DNA from 2 places in the Peribacillus sp. NJ4 genome. Region 2 is predicted to be linked to the other one. Evidence: a T-box and tRNA genes for the amino acid it is inferred to sense, from the RefSeq annotation. Region 2 holds a T-box; the other holds one or more tRNA genes.
What was found. The T-box of region 2 lies ahead of QUF94_RS08500 (valine--tRNA ligase). A T-box ahead of a tRNA ligase gene usually reads a tRNA of that ligase, here a tRNA-Val.

Region 1: it has a tRNA-Val gene. The T-box ahead of QUF94_RS08500 (valine--tRNA ligase) is inferred to sense a tRNA for this amino acid. The anticodon was not compared.

What each region holds. Positions count from the first base shown of each region.
Region 1 covers NZ_JAUCFQ010000001.1:703,591-713,573, forward strand. The annotation lists rRNA gene QUF94_RS03510 (23S ribosomal RNA) at 1-2,470, shown strand, start outside; rRNA gene rrf (5S ribosomal RNA) at 2,589-2,704, shown strand; tRNA gene QUF94_RS03520 (tRNA-Val) at 2,716-2,791, shown strand; tRNA gene QUF94_RS03525 (tRNA-Thr) at 2,802-2,877, shown strand; tRNA gene QUF94_RS03530 (tRNA-Lys) at 2,900-2,975, shown strand; tRNA gene QUF94_RS03535 (tRNA-Leu) at 2,984-3,065, shown strand; tRNA gene QUF94_RS03540 (tRNA-Gly) at 3,074-3,148, shown strand; tRNA gene QUF94_RS03545 (tRNA-Leu) at 3,161-3,249, shown strand; tRNA gene QUF94_RS03550 (tRNA-Arg) at 3,259-3,335, shown strand; tRNA gene QUF94_RS03555 (tRNA-Pro) at 3,347-3,423, shown strand; tRNA gene QUF94_RS03560 (tRNA-Ala) at 3,441-3,516, shown strand; tRNA gene QUF94_RS03565 (tRNA-Met) at 3,545-3,621, shown strand; tRNA gene QUF94_RS03570 (tRNA-Ile) at 3,632-3,708, shown strand; tRNA gene QUF94_RS03575 (tRNA-Ser) at 3,729-3,821, shown strand; tRNA gene QUF94_RS03580 (tRNA-Met) at 3,924-3,997, shown strand; tRNA gene QUF94_RS03585 (tRNA-Asp) at 4,004-4,079, shown strand; tRNA gene QUF94_RS03590 (tRNA-Phe) at 4,103-4,178, shown strand; tRNA gene QUF94_RS03595 (tRNA-His) at 4,195-4,270, shown strand; tRNA gene QUF94_RS03600 (tRNA-Gly) at 4,275-4,348, shown strand; tRNA gene QUF94_RS03605 (tRNA-Ile) at 4,354-4,430, shown strand; tRNA gene QUF94_RS03610 (tRNA-Asn) at 4,443-4,517, shown strand; tRNA gene QUF94_RS03615 (tRNA-Ser) at 4,519-4,609, shown strand; tRNA gene QUF94_RS03620 (tRNA-Glu) at 4,613-4,684, shown strand; gene QUF94_RS03625 (hypothetical protein) at 4,726-4,848, opposite strand; gene QUF94_RS03630 (TraR/DksA C4-type zinc finger protein) at 4,850-5,476, opposite strand; gene QUF94_RS03635 (1,4-dihydroxy-2-naphthoate polyprenyltransferase) at 5,623-6,543, opposite strand; gene QUF94_RS03640 (isochorismate synthase) at 6,842-8,251, shown strand; gene menD (2-succinyl-5-enolpyruvyl-6-hydroxy-3-cyclohexene-1-carboxylic-acid synthase) at 8,244-9,983, shown strand, end outside.
Region 2 covers NZ_JAUCFQ010000001.1:1,691,239-1,701,221, reverse strand. The annotation lists gene QUF94_RS08515 (bifunctional folylpolyglutamate synthase/dihydrofolate synthase) at 135-1,418, opposite strand; gene QUF94_RS08510 (ATP-grasp domain-containing protein) at 1,518-2,459, shown strand; gene QUF94_RS08505 (ATP-grasp domain-containing protein) at 2,428-3,270, shown strand; gene QUF94_RS08500 (valine--tRNA ligase) at 3,351-6,002, opposite strand; T-box leader at 6,047-6,276, opposite strand; gene QUF94_RS08495 (hypothetical protein) at 6,515-6,706, shown strand; gene ysxE (spore coat protein YsxE) at 6,763-7,842, opposite strand; gene spoVID (stage VI sporulation protein D) at 7,981-9,378, opposite strand; gene hemL (glutamate-1-semialdehyde 2,1-aminomutase) at 9,960-9,983, opposite strand, start outside.

The DNA of each region.
Region 1 (9,983 bases), 990 kb from region 2:
TCCCAAGGCTAAATACTCCCTAGTGACCGATAGTGAACCAGTACCGTGAGGGAAAGGTGAAAAGCACCCCGGAAGGGGAGTGAAATAGATCCTGAAACCGTGTGCCTACAAGTAGTCAAAGCCCGTTAATGGGTAATGGCGTGCCTTTTGTAGAATGAACCGGCGAGTTACGATTTCATGCGAGGTTAAGTTGATAAGACGGAGCCGCAGCGAAAGCGAGTCTGAATAGGGCGAATGAGTATGAGGTCGTAGACCCGAAACCAGGTGATCTACCCATGTCCAGGGTGAAGTTCAGGTAACACTGAATGGAGGCCCGAACCCACGCACGTTGAAAAGTGCGGGGATGAGGTGTGGGTAGCGGAGAAATTCCAATCGAACCTGGAGATAGCTGGTTCTCTCCGAAATAGCTTTAGGGCTAGCCTCAAGATGAGAGTATTGGAGGTAGAGCACTGATTGGACTAGGGGCCCCCAACGGGTTACCGAATTCAGTCAAACTCCGAATGCCAAATACTTATTCTTGGGAGTCAGACTGCGAGTGATAAGATCCGTAGTCGAAAGGGAAACAGCCCAGACCACCAGCTAAGGTCCCAAAGTATACGTTAAGTGGAAAAGGATGTGGAGTTGCTTAGACAACCAGGATGTTGGCTCAGAAGCAGCCACCATTTAAAGAGTGCGTAATAGCTCACTGGTCGAGTGACTCCGCGCCGAAAATGTACCGGGGCTAAACGTATCACCGAAGCTGTGGATTGACACCATTAGGTGTCGATGGTAGGAGAGCGTTCTAAGGGCGTTGAAGTCAGACCGGAAGGACTGGTGGAGCGCTTAGAAGTGAGAATGCCGGTATGAGTAGCGAAAGAAGGGTGAGAATCCCTTCCACCGAATGCCTAAGGTTTCCTGAGGAAGGCTCGTCCGCTCAGGGTTAGTCGGGACCTAAGCCGAGGCCGAAAGGCGTAGGCGATGGACAACAGGTTGATATTCCTGTACCACCTATACATCGTTTGAACGATGGGGGGACGCAGAAGGATAGGGTAAGCGCGCTGTTGGATATGCGCGTCCAAGCAGTTAGGCCGGAAACGAGGCAAATCCCGTTTCCATTAAGGCGGAGCTGTGATGGCGAGGGAAATATAGTACCGAAGTTCCTGATTCCACGCTGCCAAGAAAAGCCTCTAGTGAGATGTAAGGTGCCCGTACCGCAAACCGACACAGGTAGGCGAGGAGAGAATCCTAAGGTGTGCGAGAGAACTCTCGTTAAGGAACTCGGCAAAATGACCCCGTAACTTCGGGAGAAGGGGTGCTTTTTAGGGTGAATAGCCCGGAAAAGCCGCAGTGAATAGGCCCAGGCGACTGTTTAGCAAAAACACAGGTCTCTGCGAAGCCGCAAGGCGAAGTATAGGGGCTGACACCTGCCCGGTGCTGGAAGGTTAAGGGGAGAGGTTAGCGCAAGCGAAGCTTTGAACCGAAGCCCCAGTAAACGGCGGCCGTAACTATAACGGTCCTAAGGTAGCGAAATTCCTTGTCGGGTAAGTTCCGACCCGCACGAAAGGTGTAACGATCTGGGCACTGTCTCAACGAGAGACTCGGTGAAATTATAGTACCTGTGAAGATGCAGGTTACCCGCGACAGGACGGAAAGACCCCGTGGAGCTTTACTGCAGCCTGATATTGAATTTTGGTACAGCTTGTACAGGATAGGTAGGAGCCTGAGAAGCCGGAGCGCTAGCTTCGGTGGAGGCGTTGGTGGGATACTACCCTGGCTGTATTGAAATTCTAACCCGCGCCCCTTATCGGGGTGGGAGACAGTGTCAGGTGGGCAGTTTGACTGGGGCGGTCGCCTCCTAAAGAGTAACGGAGGCGCCCAAAGGTTCCCTCAGAATGGTTGGAAATCATTCGTAGAGTGTAAAGGCACAAGGGAGCTTGACTGCGAGACCTACAAGTCGAGCAGGGACGAAAGTCGGGCTTAGTGATCCGGTGGTTCCGCATGGAAGGGCCATCGCTCAACGGATAAAAGCTACCCCGGGGATAACAGGCTTATCTCCCCCAAGAGTCCACATCGACGGGGAGGTTTGGCACCTCGATGTCGGCTCATCGCATCCTGGGGCTGTAGTCGGTCCCAAGGGTTGGGCTGTTCGCCCATTAAAGCGGTACGCGAGCTGGGTTCAGAACGTCGTGAGACAGTTCGGTCCCTATCCGTCGCGGGCGCAGGAAATTTGAGAGGAGCTGTCCTTAGTACGAGAGGACCGGGATGGACGCACCGCTGGTGTACCAGTTGTCTTGCCAAAGGCATAGCTGGGTAGCTACGTGCGGACGGGATAAGTGCTGAAAGCATCTAAGCATGAAGCCCCCCTCAAGATGAGATTTCCCATGGCGCAAGCTAGTAAGATCCCTGAAAGATGATCAGGTTGATAGGTCAGAGGTGGAAGCGTGGCGACATGTGGAGCTGACTGATACTAATAGATCGAGGACTTAACCAACGCTTTAAAAAAATGAAATACCTTCTTATTATCTAGTTTTGAAGGAATGAAAATTTCTTCTTGCATTTTTTCGAAAAGACGTTATAATAATATATGTCTTAAAAAAATGTTAACAATGTTTGGTGACGATAGCGAAGAGGTCACACCCGTTCCCATTCCGAACACGGCAGTTAAGCTCTTCAGCGCCGATGGTAGTTGGGGGTTTCCCCCTGTGAGAGTAGGACGTCGCCAAGCAGGTTTTATATGGAGGATTAGCTCAGCTGGGAGAGCATCTGCCTTACAAGCAGAGGGTCGGCGGTTCGATCCCGTCATCCTCCACCATTTTACACCTGCCGGTGTAGCTCAACTGGTAGAGCAACTGACTTGTAATCAGTAGGTTGGGGGTTCAAGTCCTCTTGCCGGCACCATATTTTGAAATAGTACAAGCACGAGCCATTAGCTCAGTTGGTAGAGCATCTGACTTTTAATCAGAGGGTCGAAGGTTCGAATCCTTCATGGCTCACCATTTTATATGCGGGTGTGGCGGAATTGGCAGACGCACCAGACTTAGGATCTGGCGCCGCAAGGCGTGGGGGTTCAAGTCCCTTCACCCGCATCTTTCATGCGGAAGTAGTTCAGTGGTAGAATACAACCTTGCCAAGGTTGGGGTCGCGGGTTCGAATCCCGTCTTCCGCTCCACTTTTCGTATGTGCCGGGGTGGCGGAACTGGCAGACGCACAGGACTTAAAATCCTGCGGTAGGTGACTACCGTACCGGTTCGATTCCGGTCCTCGGCACCATCTTAATATGCGCCCGTAGCTCAATTGGATAGAGCATCTGACTACGAATCAGAAGGTTGTAGGTTCGACTCCCGCCGGGCGCACCATGTTTTTATTGCGGGAAGTAGCTCAGCTTGGTAGAGCACTTGGTTTGGGACCAAGGGGTCGCAGGTTCGAATCCTGTCTTCCCGACCACGTGATTTTTAATGAATGGGGCCTTAGCTCAGCTGGGAGAGCGCCTGCCTTGCACGCAGGAGGTCAGCGGTTCGATCCCGCTAGGCTCCACCATTTTTCAATCAGATACTTATATTATATTGGCGGTGTAGCTCAGCTGGCTAGAGCGTACGGTTCATACCCGTGAGGTCGGGGGTTCGATCCCCTCCGCCGCTACCAATAAATATAAGGACCTTTAGCTCAGCTGGTTAGAGCAGACGGCTCATAACCGTCCGGTCGTAGGTTCGAGTCCTACAAGGTCCACCATATGCATTTTTTAAAGCCGTGGAGGTATACCCAAGTTCGGCTGAAGGGATCGGTCTTGAAAACCGACAGGGGAGTCAAATCCCGCGGGGGTTCGAATCCCTCTACCTCCTCCATTTTTTTAAAAAGCAGCAAGTTGTTTTGAAACAACCTTACATAGAGGAAGCGAAAAAACAATATTCACGAAAACTTGATGCAAATCGTTTCATTATTACCGTCGCGGGGTGGAGCAGTCCGGTAGCTCGTCGGGCTCATAACCCGAAGGTCGCAGGTTCAAATCCTGTCCCCGCAATTATTAGGTCCCGTGGTGTAGCGGTTAACATGCCTGCCTGTCACGCAGGAGATCGCGGGTTCGATTCCCGTCGGGACCGCCATTTTTTAAATTTAATACAAATGTGGCTCAGTAGCTCAGTCGGTAGAGCAAAGGACTGAAAATCCTTGTGTCGGCGGTTCGATTCCGTCCTGAGCCACCATATCTTTCATATTACGGCGGTTGTGGCGAAGTGGTTAACGCACCTGATTGTGGTTCAGGCATTCGTGGGTTCGATTCCCATCAGTCGCCCCATTTCGCGGGTGTAGTTTAGTGGTAAAACCTCAGCCTTCCAAGCTGATGATGAGGGTTCGATTCCCTTCACCCGCTCCAAATATGGGCCTATAGCTCAGCTGGTTAGAGCGCACGCCTGATAAGCGTGAGGTCGATGGTTCGAGTCCATTTAGGCCCACCATATTCATATTGTTCCGCAGTAGCTCAGTGGTAGAGCATTCGGCTGTTAACCGAACGGTCGTAGGTTCGAGTCCTACCTGCGGAGCCATGGGGAAGTACTCAAGAGGCTGAAGAGGCGCCCCTGCTAAGGGTGTAGGTCGCGCGAGCGGCGCGAGGGTTCAAATCCCTCCTTCTCCGCCATTTGGCCCGTTGGTCAAGCGGTTAAGACACCGCCCTTTCACGGCGGTAACACGGGTTCGAATCCCGTACGGGTCATAACAAAAAAGGAAGCATACATTCATGTATGCTTCTTTTTTTCATTTCTTTTCATTGATATAAGTATCTTTTTGTTTATAAGGAATGTTTCCAAGCTGGGAATCGATATTTTCTTCATCTAATGTATCTTCATATTCCTTTTGCTTTTTGTTCGGTATATCCACCCTATTTTTTTCCTTCGATATCATTTGCTGCAAATCCTTCATAGTCTTCTGGAAATCCATCCGTTTCATCTTCGGTTTTATAAAGATCATTATAATTGTCATGATCGCCGGTGTAATCAGATGGCGTTTCGGATGTACCGAATTTGGCGACTTCACCAAAGCTATCCTCTTTATCCACTATTTCATTTCCATGACGATTTTCAAAATGATCACCCTTAGATGGAATCAATATATCCTCTTCCACTGGTCGGTCTTGTATAGTAGGCCGTTCTGGGGCATGCTCGACACAGTAAAGAGTGCTTGGGATCGCTTCAAGCCTATCGATGGGGATTTCTATATCACAGGTTTCACAATGGCCATACGTACCCTCATCTATGGCATTCAATGCTTCTTCGATTTTCTCCATTTCAGATTGTGCATGCTCATCCAATGCTTGGTTCCGTTCCATCTCGAATAATTCTGTTCCTAGGTCAGCAGGATGATTATCATAGGATGATAATTCCCCTACGGATTCAGTCTGGCTTTTATCCAGAACGGATTGTTCATCATTTTGAATCCTGTTTCCAAGCTCATCTTTTTCTTGAAGCAGTTCTTTTTTGAATTTTTGCATTTGCTGTTTGGTTGCCATATCCGTTTCACTCCTTCTAAAGTCCATATCTCATTTTATATTGGTAAGATGGTTGTATTATCTATTACCCGAATCGTAGTATAGGAAAACAAAATGGAACGGAAGATAGAAAAAAGGACTGAGCGGATGAGCTCAGTCCTTGGAGATCATATTAGATAGCTGATGAATAATCCAATGGCCATGAGTAAGCCAAAGAAGGTGTTCGTCTGGGCCGTGGCTTTCATTGCTGGCACCATGGTGATCGGCTGCGTTTTACCTACGAAGCCTTTGATTGCGGCCATGGCTTTAGGGATGCTTAGGAAGGCAAGGAGAATCCACGCTGTTACGTTTCCGGTAAGGACTAACCCAACCAGCCATAGATAAGAGAAGGCAAACATGATTGCCATGAATTTCAGGGCGTTTTTCCTGCCCATCACTACAGGCATGGTTTTGCGGCCATGTGCCTTATCCCCATCATGGTCACGGAGGTTATTGGATAAGTTGATCAACCCGACCAATATTCCACTTGGAATGGCAATTAAGATGGCTGTTGAGGAAACATGACCGGTTTGAATGAAAAAGGCGATCAGGATTATCAAAAAGCCCATGAACAATCCAGAAAAAAGTTCCCCGAATGGTGTATATGAAATGGGTAGGGGACCGCCTGTATAAAGATAGCCGACAAGCATGCAAACCAGTCCTACTGCAGCAAGCCACCAAGATGATGCGGCACAGATATAGATTCCGATTATGAGTGCGATGGCATACATGCCAAGGGCCAAGGTCATGATGAGTTTGGGGGTCATCCCATGACGGACGATTCCGCCACCGATGCCTACGGATTCCTCCGTATCCAAGCCTCGCTTGAAATCATAGTATTCATTGAATAAATTGGTTGCAGCTTGAATCAGGATACTTGCAATCATCATGGCAGCGAATAGTAACCAATTCACTCCATCATCCAAAAGTGCAATCATAGTTCCAAGTAAGACCGGGACAAAAGCTGCGGTTAGTGTATGTGGACGAATTAACTCCCACCAAATCTTCCAGGTCCGTTTAAGGGGAAGTCCGTCGTATTCTGTTTGCATTATTTCTCTCCTCAAACTCATTATTGGTTCTCTCGAAATTATAACAAATATTGAAATGTTGCACAAAAGGTTATCCTAATAAGGATAGGAAAATTAGGTAAGGGTGTCAATTGATTTCGTGGACGATTCTCTTCCAAAATAAAGGATATTTCTCTTCATTCGCTAAGATTCATATAATAAGGAAAAAAGCAGGCATGAATCGCTCGGTATAGGGGCGTTTTATTGACATGAGGTTGAATGGAGGTGTATCTTTAAATAGGTTAAAAAGCTTTTAAAATGTACATTTGGGGGGATTTTTTTGGCTATCTCAGAAGAAACTGGGCAGTTTCAGGGACTGGCTTCAGCTATACAAAAGGCGAAGGACTTGAATGATCAAGTTCTATTCAGTCATATTAAGAAAGTTAATTGCACGAACCCCCTTTCATTTTATCAAGCTGGAAGAGAACGGTACGCGGGTGAACGCTTTTTCTGGGAGGACCCTGCAAAGGAAATAACCATCACCGGCTTAGGCAATGTTAAGAAACTCAAAGCGGCATCGAATGCCGAACGTTATAGAGAAGTCGAAAAGAGCTGGATCAAACTGCAGAATACTGCTGTCAAAACAGGATTGACTGATGTAGAAGCGACCGGTCCTTTACTGTTTGGGGGCTTTTCTTTTGATTATGAAACTAACAGTACGCTCCTTTGGAATCAATTCGGGGACAACCTGTTTTATATACCTGCCTTCATGCTATCAATAGTGGGGAAACAAGCTTACTTAACGACAAACTTACTTTGTTCGCCTGATGATTCAGAAAAACTCTTCATAGATATGATAAATGAACGGGAAGCTTTCCTTTTCGAAAGCTTGGATGACACTGGATTGGGTCACAATTCCCTGGTTAAGCAGAGGGAAGTCAAACCTGACGAATGGAAACGGACGGTCGCTGAGGCTGTTCAGGAAATCAAGACGACAGATCTCGACAAAATCGTTTTGGCGAGGGAGCTTCGACTGGTTTTTGAGCGTTCCATCGATTCAGGGAAAGTGCTTGAACAATTGATTGCTGAGCAGCCATTAAGCTATATTTTCAGTTTGGAAGCTGGTGGTGACTGTTTTGTCGGTGCCACTCCTGAACGTTTAATTAAGAAACAGGGAAATGAAGTATTTTCTACCTGTCTTGCTGGATCGATGGGGCGAGGGAAAGATGAGGAAGAAGATGTTTGTCTTGGTGATGAATTGCTTCATGACCAAAAGAATTTACAAGAGCACCAATATGTCGTGTCGATGATATCGAATGCCTTTGATTCTGTATGCGAAAAGGTAATTGTTCCGGCCGAACCGAAACTTATGAAAAACCGTCATATCCAGCATTTATATACACCGGTCCGCGGAATATCCAAGGAAGGTGTCACGATTTTTGAATTCGTCGAGAAACTACATCCTACACCGGCTATGGGCGGACTTCCAAAAGAAAAGGCCGTTGTCCGAATCCGGGAAATGGAAGGTCTTGAACGCGGCTTTTATGCGGGTCCTCTAGGCTGGGTGGATACGTATGGAAATGGGGAATTCGCTGTAGGGATACGATCTGCGCTTATACAGAACAATGAGGCATCGCTTTTTGCTGGATGCGGCGTAGTTGAGGATTCGACTCCCGAAAGTGAATTCCGGGAAACGGGGATTAAATTCAATCCGATGTTAAGTGCTTTAGGAGGAAATCTTAATGAATGACCGAGATGCATTGACAGCATATGCTGCTTCATTTGTCGATGAGCTGGCACAAAATGAGATGAAGCATGTGGTGGTGAGCCCGGGTTCACGATCCACACCCCTAGCTTTGTTGCTAGTGGAACACCCTGATATCGAAGTTCATATTAATGTGGATGAGCGTTCGGCTGCTTTTTTTGCCCTTGGTTTGGCTAAGGCCTTAAAGGAACCTGTCGGACTTCTTTGTACGTCCGGTACAGCCGCTGCAAACTTTTATCCAGCCGTCATTGAGGCTTTTTATTCAAGGGTGCCGCTTATTGTACTTACCGCTGATCGTCCGCATGAATTGCGTGATGTCGGCGCCCCACAGGCAATCGACCAGATTCATCTTTATGGTAGACAAGTAAAATGGTTTGTCGAAATGGCACTTCCTGAAAGCACGGATGAGATGATGCGGTATGCAAGAACGGTCGGTGCAAGGGCAGTGGCTACAGCGGCAAGTGAACCTGCAGGGCCTGTACATTTGAATTTCCCGCTTCGTGAACCATTGATTCCGGATCTGGAGCAAGCAAAGGAGTATCGGCAAAATAAAATGACGCCTGCAGTGTTGATTGACAGTGGAGAACGGTCATTGTCCGCATCACAAATAGAAGCTGTTGCAACTACTTTGTCACAAGCTAGGCAAGGGTTGATTGTATGTGGCGAATTACCGCATCCAGAGATGAAGGAAGCCATCGTCGCATTAGCGGATAAACTTGCTTTTCCGGTACTGGCTGACCCTCTTTCCCAGTTAAGGAGCGGGAGTCACGGCAAAGACGTCATAATTGATGCGTACGATACGTTTCTGCGCGATGAAGCGGTAAAAGCGGCTTTCAAGCCGGAAGTGATATTGCGTTTCGGGGCAATGCCTGTTTCTAAACCCTTATTGTTATTCATGAAAAAACAAAAACAGGCAACCACTTTGGTCGTCGATGGCGGTGCAGGTTGGCGTGAGCCAGCAGGATTGGCAACTAACATGATTTACAGCGAAGAGAAAGATTTCTGCAAGCGTGTTGTTGAAAATATTACTGAGGCCAATGATGATGAATGGCTTGGTTTATGGCAAACCGTCAACGGAGCGACGAAGAATGCCTTAGCCTCCATCAAGGATGAAGGGGAGTTAAGTGAAGGCAAGCTGTTCTCCCTGTTAGCTGATATGATGCCATCGGGATCCACTTTGTTTGTCGGGAATAGTATGCCCATACGTGATTTGGATACATTCTTTTTGAATAATGGAAAGGGAATCAAGACCTTTGCAAACCGAGGGGCGAATGGCATCGATGGTGTCGTTTCCACTGCGCTTGGCGTAAGTACGGTATCGAAAAATACCGTACTGGCAATCGGGGATTTAAGTTTTTTCCATGATATGAATGGCTTGCTTGCGGCTAAACTTCAAAAACAAAACATCACGATATTGTTGATCAATAATGATGGGGGCGGCATTTTCTCCTTCTTGCCACAGGCGAATGAGAGAGAACATTTCGAAACGCTATTCGGGACGCCTCACGGTCTTGATTTTTCCCATGCTGCCCAGCTTTACGGCGGTAAATACAGCAAGGTGCAAAATTGGGATGAGTTAAAGAAGGTATTTACAGAGTCATTTGAAATGCAAGGTCTGAAAATCATTGAAGTACCGACAGAAAGAGAGTCCAATTTACAAAAGCATCGAAATTTGTGGAGTTTTGTTTCCCAGGAAATAAAAATGGTGTTAGACAGG
Region 2 (9,983 bases):
GATGTAAGTTAATTAATCACTAGTTCAATTCCAATCGTGCCTCTGCATATGGAGAAGAAAAAATAACCAGTTCACCATCTATCCATTAAGCATTCTCTATGGAGGTACCACATCAATCATCCACTTTGAATTTTTTAACTTTCAGATAGAAATCCCCTCACAAGTGAAAGGAAATGAAGGGAACCTGTTATGACAAGAACCTCTTTCTCCCCTGTTTTTCTTCTGCCTTCCCTTATCGCCGTCTGCCAATCCTTGTTTATTGTTTTATTTTCATGACGACATTCTTCATAAAGCGTTTGCGCATCCGCCGCCCGTTCATGTTCGAATTCGGTAATGATGATTTCAATCGTTTCCGTTTCCAGTCCACGAAGCATCTGGGAATAATTTTTATCTTTAAATGAACTGAATATGAACCGGTACTTATATTCAGGATAATTCAATTTTAGCGTTTCCATCAATACATCGATGCCGGCAGGATTATGTGCACCATCAATGATCACCAACGGCTCAGCCGATATTTTTTCAAAACGCCCCTCCCATTTCGCCTCCCCTATTCCTTTAAGGATGCTTTTTTCATCGATATTTTCCATTCCTACTAGGACAGCAGCAATGGCCAGTGCCGCATTCTCGATTTGGTGACGTCCCAACATCTGCATTTCCACATTTTCGATGGACCTATCGGCAAGCGAAAAGGAGAAACTTTGTCCTTGCTCACTTTGCTTCACATTCCCTACATGAAAGTCTTTGCCTAATTGGTAATGGGGTACGCCTAATGAAGATGCTTTTTCTTCGATTACTTTTGCTGGTTCCCTAGCGTTGACTCCGCTGATGACCGGCGCCCTGCTTTTAATGATGCCTGCCTTCTCTGAAGCAATTTCCCCAAGTGTGTTACCCAGGATGCTCGTATGCTCCAAAGAAATCGAGGTAATGATCGAAAGAAACGGCTGGATGACATTCGTTGTATCGAGCCTGCCTCCAAGCCCTGTTTCCATCAAAACCAAATCCACTTCCTTTTTGCTAAAATAAGAGAATGCCATCGCAGTCAATATTTCAAACTGAGTGGGACCATTCCCCTTACTGTCCATCTCTTGGATGAACGGCCACAGCTCGCGGAAGGCAGCGATAAAATCCTTATCACTTATTTCATCCGCATTTATCTTCAGCTGTTCATTCATCCGCACTAAATATGGTGAAGTGAAGGAAGCGACCCGGATCCCTTCAGCAAGAAGGATTTCTTTAATATATTGCAAGGTTGATCCTTTCCCGTTTGATCCTGCAATGTGAATATACTTTAGCTCCTTATGGGGGTCACCTAATTCAGTTAACAATGTTTCCATCCGTGATAGGCCAAAATTCATGCCCAATTGAACTTGGCGCCGTTCAAAAAAATGATTGATGTCTTTCATGGTTGTTACCATTAATCATTGAGCCTCCTCTTTCTTTATACCGCTCTTATGCGTTAAGATTATTTTATCAATATATGAACGATTAACCTAGATGAAAGGTAGTGTTTTACCATGAAACCTTCAGATTTCCACTGTTGGATTGTCGTTAACGGCTATTTACAGCATGATAAGTTTTCCAGTTTAGCTTTGTTCATTAAAGAGGCGGCTGAAAGGAAAGAAATCACGGCAACCCTTATCCGCAATTCAGATCTTATTCCCATAATCGAAAAAGGAGTGCCGCTAATTAAAGGAGCCTTTGATAAGCTGCCTGATTTTGTTCTGTTCATGGATAAAGACATTCATTTGGCACGCCATTTGGAATTGCTCGGCATCCCCGTACATAACAGCAGTACGGCAATCGACATTTGCGACAGCAAAGCAAAAACACATCAAGCATTGGCCAGTCATGGCATACCGATGCCAAAAACCTTGTTTCCACCTTTCACGTACGAAGGTATTGAAAGGGTCAATATGGATGCCTTCATACAAATCGGCATTGAACTTGGGTATCCACTTATCGTTAAGGAAGCATACGGTTCTTTTGGGGAACAAGTATATTTGATCCAAACAGAGGATGAGTTACTAAAGACCATCCGCAATCTTGGCCACAAACCATTTATCATTCAGGAATTCATCGAACATAGTAAAGGACGGGATATTCGTGTGAATGTCGTCGGCAATCAAGTCATCGCAGCGATGCAACGCCATTCCGAGAACGACTTCCGAGCTAATATGACTGCCGGTGGTCAGGCTGCCCCCTATACACCCACTAGGGAAGAAGCACAACTTGCCATCCGTTGTGCGGAGATACTAGGTGCCGACTTCGCTGGCGTCGATTTGTTGTTCGGTAAAGAGGGTCCGCTTTTGTGCGAAGTGAATTCGAATTCGCATTTACTAAATATTTATGAATGTACTGGCATCAACATCGCTGATAGCATGTTCGATTATATCTTGAACAAATTAGGAAAGGGAAGTGCATCTGATGAAAAAACAAGCAGGTTGGTTGATTTATAACCGTGAGGATGCCTTGAAAAATCAAGGATACATAGATTGGATGCTTGACGAAGCCAGTAAGCTTGATCTTGATTTACACTTTTACCATCGGGAAGACCTTAGAATCGGTCATCGTTCCAACGAATTGTACGTGGAACATACAGCTCAGCCAATCGTATTGCCAGACTTTGCTATCGTCCGGGCCATCGATCCTTTTCTAACAAGGCAACTGGAGCAAATGGGGATTGCCTGCTTTAACTCCTCATTCGTATCGGAAATCGCTAATGACAAAGCAAGGACGCATCAATATTTGTCCTCGATGGGAATTCCAATGGCCGATACCATATATTGCAACGGAAAGCCGAATGCCGATGACATGGAGTTCCCTTTCATTGCTAAAGAAACACGTGGCCGCGGCGGGAAACAAGTGTATTTAATCGAGCATGCCGATGATTTGGCCGAACTGAATGACGGAAATTGGATTGTCCAAAAACCCGGCTTATTCGGAAAGGATATCCGCGTTTTTGTAATTGGTAAAAAAGTGAAGGCTGCTGTACTTAGGGAATCCGCTTCAAGTTTCAAGGCAAATTATACGCTAGGGGGATCGGCTTCCATATATGAGCTGACCGCTTCCGATTTAGCCCTTGTAGAAAGAGTTATCGAAGCGTTTGATTTCGGTCTGGTCGGGATCGATTTCATATTTGCCGAGGATGGCAGCCTCATGCTCAACGAAATCGAGGATGTCGTCGGCAGCCGGACATTAAGTGCACTAAGTGACATCAATATCGTATCGGAGTACCTTACATTCATAAAAGAAAGTCTATCCTCCTAACGGAACATTTGATTTTCGAATCAATGTCGTCCAACACAAAAAAGGATGAACCGGCATATTAGCTAGTTCATCCTTTTGTTTTACAGTTGTTTCAGTTCGCTGATCCTGTGGATCACAGAGTCGCGTTTTTCGCTATAGTCTTTTTCTTTGGCACGTTCTTCTTCAATGACGCTTGCCGGCGCCTTTTTAACGAAGCCCTCATTGCCTAATTTTTTCTGAACGCGTTCAACTTCTTTATTAAGTTTGTCGAGTTCTTTTTCAAGACGTTTCACTTCTTCGTCGATATTGATCAGCCCTGTCAGCGGAAGGATTAGTTCTACGCCAGTTACGACAGCTGTCATGGCTTGAGCAGGTTCTTCGACTTCGATACCGATCGTCAATTGTTCAGGATTACAGAAACGCTCGATATAACTGCTGTTTTTCTGTAACGTTTCTAAGATGGACTCATCTTTCGCTTTTAAAATCAAATTGATTTTTTTGCTTAGCGGCGTGTTCACCTCAGCACGGATATTACGGACGGAGCGGATGATTTCAACAAGCAGCTTCATTTCCTCGGCTGCAGCTGTATCTGTCAATCCTTCATTCACTTCCGGCCAAGCGGCAACAGTGATCGACTCACCTTCATGCGGAAGGTTCTGCCAGATTTCTTCGGTAATGAATGGCATGAACGGGTGCAACAATCTCATCGTATTATCCAGTACATAAGCCAAGATCGAGCGCGTCGTTTTCTTAGCCGCTTCATCTTCGCCATATAACGGAAGCTTCGCCATTTCAATATACCAGTCACAGAAATCATCCCAAATGAAGTTGTAAAGCACACGGCCGACTTCACCGAACTCATAACGGTCAGCGAGTCTTGTCACGTTTGAAATCGTTTCGTTCAAACGTGTCAAAATCCATTTATCGGCTACAGATTTTTCACCGCTTAAATCGATTTCGTCATACGTCATGCCATTCATGTTCATTAATGCAAAACGGGATGCGTTCCAAATTTTGTTGGAGAAGTTCCAAACCGCTTCCACTTTTTCCGTGCTGTAACGAAGGTCCTGACCTGGTGAGCTGCCCGTTGATAAGAAGTACCGCAGCGAATCGGCACCGTATTGATCGATGACATCCATCGGATCGACACCGTTACCAAGCGATTTACTCATCTTGCGTCCTTGTTCGTCACGAACAAGACCGTGAATCAGTACATCTTCAAATGGACGTTCGCCCGTGAACTCAAGTGCTTGGAAAATCATCCGTGAAACCCAGAAGAAAATGATATCATAGCCTGTCACTAGCGCTCCTGTTGGGTAGTATCGTTTGAAATCGACGCTGTCTTTGTCAGGCCAACCCATAGTCGAGAACGGCCATAAAGCCGAGCTGAACCATGTATCCAGAACGTCTGTATCCTGTTCCCAGTTTTCAGCATCCGCAGGCTCCTCATGTCCTACATACACTTCACCTGTTTCTTTATGGTACCAGGCTGGAATGCGGTGACCCCACCAAAGCTGACGGGAAATGCACCAGTCGCGGATATTTTCCATCCAATGGAGATACGTTTTCTCGAAACGATCCGGTACGAAATGAACTTTTTCCTCATCGGATCCTTTTTGAAGATCAACGGATGCATCAGCTAGAGGCTGCATTTTTACGAACCATTGAGTCGATAGATATGGTTCAACAACAGCACCGCTTCTCTCTGAATGACCGACTGAGTGAAGGTGATCTTCGATTTTGAATAGTACTCCTTCTTCCTGAAGGTCTTTGACGATTTGTTTACGGCATTCAAAACGGTCCATGCCTTCATATTTACCGGCCTTTTCATTCATCGAGCCATCTTCATGCATGACAAGGATGCGCTCCAAATCGTGACGGTTCCCGATTTCGAAGTCATTCGGATCATGAGCAGGAGTAATTTTAACCGCGCCTGAACCGAATTCCATATCGACATAGTCATCACCGACAATCGGGATTTCCCGGCCTGTAATTGGCAAGCGAACCTTTTTGCCGATCAAGTGTTTATACCGATCATCTTCAGGATGTACAGCAACCGCAGTATCGCCAAGCATCGTTTCCGGACGGGTTGTGGCTATTTCAATTTCACCTGATCCGTCAACTAACGGATATTTCAAATGGTAAAATGCGCCCTGTACATCTTTGTAAATAACCTCGATATCGGATAACGCCGTTTTCGTTGATGGATCCCAGTTGATGATGTATTCACCGCGATAAATCAAGTCCTTCTTATAAAGCGAAACGAACACTTCGCGCACTGCTTTTGAAAGCCCTTCATCAAGAGTGAAGCGTTCACGGGTATAATCAAGTCCAAGACCCAGCTTTGACCATTGTTCACGGATATGGCTCGCGTATTGCTCTTTCCATTTCCATGTCTCTTCCACGAACTTTTCACGTCCAAGGTCATAACGGCTCACGCCTTCCGCACGAAGTTTCTGTTCAACTTTCGCTTGAGTGGCGATACCGGCATGATCCATGCCCGGCAACCATAAAACATCATAGCCTTGCATCCTTTTCATGCGTGTCAATATATCTTGAAGTGTCGTATCCCATGCGTGGCCTAGATGCAGCTTACCAGTCACGTTCGGCGGGGGGATGACAATCGTATATGGTTCTTTTTTATCGTCACCCGTCGTTTCGAAAAACTTCCCATCAAGCCACCATTTGTAGCGGCCTTTCTCTATCGTCTGCGGATCATATTTAGTCGGCATCGAAATTTGGTTCTCTTCCATGTCATTTCCTCCTTATTTAGGCATAAAAAAAACTTCCATCATCACAAAAGGACGAAGGAAGTTGTTCGCGGTGCCACCTTTTTTCCGAAAAAGTAAAAAATCTCTTTCGGCTCTCAAATCGGATAACGGCTCTTCACCGGCCTTCGCTACTAAAGATCTTTCACGAAAACTGCTCGCGGACGACTTCGGATGCTGCTGCCTGGAAACCTCGCACCAATTGGTTTCCTCTCTGAAAAGTGCATTTCATCTTACTATTTCCGGTCTTTGCATTGATTTATATTCATATGTAAAATCACTGAATGCATATAGTATATAGTACAAAAAATATGGGGCTCCAGTCAATCATCTTTTCGCTTTCTTTCTTTAGGAAGCATTCCATTACATGCATTCGATCCCGCTGCCCGGCCATTTTCTTTATTTTATCCTCCAGGAACAGTGAATGTGACGGTTTTTTCACCTTTTCCACTACCAGCCCATAGAATATAAGAAGCCCTAAAAAGGAAGGTAATAATATGAAGCGAAGATATACCCCCTATACTTTACCGCCATGGATGAAAAAATTCAGGGGTGTTTGCCAGCAGTTCATCATCCCCTTTGTCGTATTCCAAGGATTGCGTACGCTGATCTTCCCTACTTTCTTCGATATGCTCCTGCTAATCGCCTTTATTTTCTTGGCCATGTCTTTGTATTTCGAATGGATTTAATTATTCCCTTACAGCAAAAAAATATACATGACTGGAGATTATCCAATCATGTATATTTAGCTTGGGGGTGATTGCTCTTCTTTGGCAGCCTCGGCAGCCGCCTTTTTCTTCTGTTCGATCTCTTCGATTTTCATCACCATATACTCAATATTCTTCAGGAGCCAAAATTGCCGCTGCAGTTGAGTAACATTATCAAGCTCTGAACGATGTCCCCTGCCATCGGAATAACCCTTCACTAATTCCAAAGCTGATCCAGGGAAAGCCAGATAACTTTGCATGAGCAGCAATTCTTCTTCTTTCAACGGAAAATAACGAAAATAGTTATATAGCCAGTCGACGCAGTCATCGCATTGGACAGGATAGGTCCTGGCCGACTTAACGAGAAATGGCAGTAAATCGAAATGAGGCGGTGCCGTATTCGAATTCTCAAAATTGATGAAGTAGCCATATCCGCGTTCGTCATAAACGAAATGCTTCAAAGAGACCTTTCCGTGCGTGACAACTGTTCGAACCTTTTCACTTTCCTTCGTTTTTTCATACCAAGTTTCAAACTTCTTGATCGAGTACTTCATTGCCTGTGAAATATCAGTGTAGAAAGAACAAACCGTCATTTCGACTGGAGACATATACCACTTCTTTTCACAGCTGACAATATACTCATCCATAAAGTCCTTCTCATTATTCCAGGCATCAAGCGTCCGCTCATAATGGGCTTCCCGTTCCTCTGGATCCACCTGTATTTCCCTAACGGACAGCGTATGCATCCGGGCAAGCTCCCTGAACATTTGCTTATGCTTTTCAACGCGCTCCCCGTCCCCTTCATTATTCAACCAGGGCATCAGGTAATACAAACGTCCATTATGAAGAACGGCGTAACGCTGATCCATCGTTTGATAAATGGGAACGATCCGGTTATAGCCGCGATGGTACAGTTTTTGAACATTTTTTATAAAATCAATGCCGTTATGCGGTAAAATCGATTTCAAGGCAAATGTACCGCGATCAGTGTATACTTTTTTTACACGCCCGAAATCTTCAATGTATTGTACATACATGGCATATTCCTTCAAGACGGTTTCCGTGTCAAGATCCCGATTAGCAGGCTGCTGATTCTCGTTTTCCCTCACGAGACTCACTCACTTTCTCTAAAAAAACTCAACCCGATTCCTCTAGCCACCAAAGTCCAGTGGCCAATCAGGCTGCTCTAACGCCGTTCAACAACTTTATCCTAGTAAAAAACAGGAGCAGACCATATGCTCTGCTCTCTGTCCTGGTCAATTCTTATATGCAACCGCCTTCGGTATATAGATGACTTGCCCTTCATGGACGTTTTGATTCGACTCCAATTCATTGCTGAAAAGTATGGATTGAACCGTAACATCATAACGTTGAGCCAAGTCATCAATCGTTTCCCCTTGCTGGACAATGCAAACCTTCATCCTTACCAATTCTTCTTCTTGTTTCCGTCCGAATAAATCCATGATGGAAAGCTGCTTTTCATCATGATCAGCCGTATCTTTATCATCACGCTCAGCTGCTTGTTTCCTGCCTTTGAAATTTTTGACTTCCTTGGCTGGGGGCGCTGGTCTTTCCCTCTTTTTGAATAAATCGCTTATGGATGAATTGGACTCCTCTTCCTGTTCCACCTTCACATGTTCATTTAGGATAGGTCCCGTTACAACGTCATTTTCTTCCTGCCGGATGACGTCCTCGGTTTCAAGATTTGAAACTGGGCTATCTTGATGAGGCTCTTCTACCACTTCTTCTTTCAAAGTCACTCTAGGAGTCTCCGTCTCCACTATGGAATCCTGCCTGCTTACATCTTCCTCCAGTTTCTCCTCATCCACGAATGACACAGGTACCTCCTCTGTGGAGTCAGGCTGATCACTTATAAAATTCACTTCTTCCTCTTCAGCATCTTCCTGTCTGTGCACTTCCGTTTCCCACTCCTCCTCTTCAGGATATGGTGAAACGGGAATTTCAAAAACTGGGGCACTATGCTGATCGCTTAAATAGATTGGTTCCTCTTCTTCTTCTTCGTTCGCTTCAGATACTCGCCTTGCCTCTGCAGAAAAAGGCGTGTATAACTCTTCCTCCTGCTCATCACGGAAAACAGGCTGAAAATCCGGGATTGGCGGCACTGCAGCCGCATAAGGAATGTATGACTCATTTTCCCCATCCGTTTCTTCTCCCTCTGTTTCCCCAACTTCCTGCTCCGTATCGAACCGTTCTTCCACATATGAATCATTATAGATTCCGGTTATCAACAAATCCGCCTGCAATTTCAAACAGTTTAGCTCAGGCAGGGCATAATCAAAGCTTTGAATAGAGACATCGATCTCCTCTAATGAGGCAATCCGATTATTCGGAATCGTTATATCAACCGGAAAACGGTGTGTGAACTCATTAAGTCCATTGGGATGCCTCTCGACCTTTTGAACGGATTTTGGCAAAAAGGTCTGTGAAAACTCCTCTTCCTCACCATTTTGCGAGTCTTTGTATTCACCGCATAAATCTAACGAGCCTCGTATAAAAACATATTGATCACTTTCTTGAATCGTCACATTCGGATCCAGGGAAATGGAATAGAGCTCAGCCACTTCCTGTCCCTTCTGGAACCAAACGGATTCCTCTAAAGAAAATCGTAAATACGATTCATTTTCTTGCGACAAGACAACTCCTCCTTTCAGCTTCAGGAAACGGTACCTATACCATTATCAATCTATGAAGGTAGGAAGATGATTATTCCTTAATTCCATTTGCCGCCATCCAGATCTATCCTGAACCACTAAAAAGGAGGAGATTCTACTTTTCCAGGCTAAAATCAATGTAGAATTGGATCAATCGGCCTTCAACCATTTAAATTTGGTCCTAAAATCAGTTATTCGGTCCTATCTCCATTTTATTTCGACCTTCAATCTATTTATTCGTCCTACCTCCCTATTATTTCGGCCTTCAACCTTTTATTCTGTCCTATCTCCCTATTATTTCGGCCTTCAACCTTTTATTCTGTCCTATCTCCCTATTAATACGGCCTTCAACCTTTTATCCCGTCCTACCACCCTATTAATTCAGCCTTCAACCTTTTATTCCGTCCTATCACCCTTTTATTCGGCCTTCAACTTTTAATCAGCATTCTTCCGCTTACTGATTGAATTCAAAAAAACAGGCTACCATTCTCCCAAAGTTTTTGGGAAAATGGTAGCCTGTTTAATATTTATGATTGCTTAATTAGCCAGATAGTTTTTTTGCATCATTTTTTTAATTTTGCAAAGGC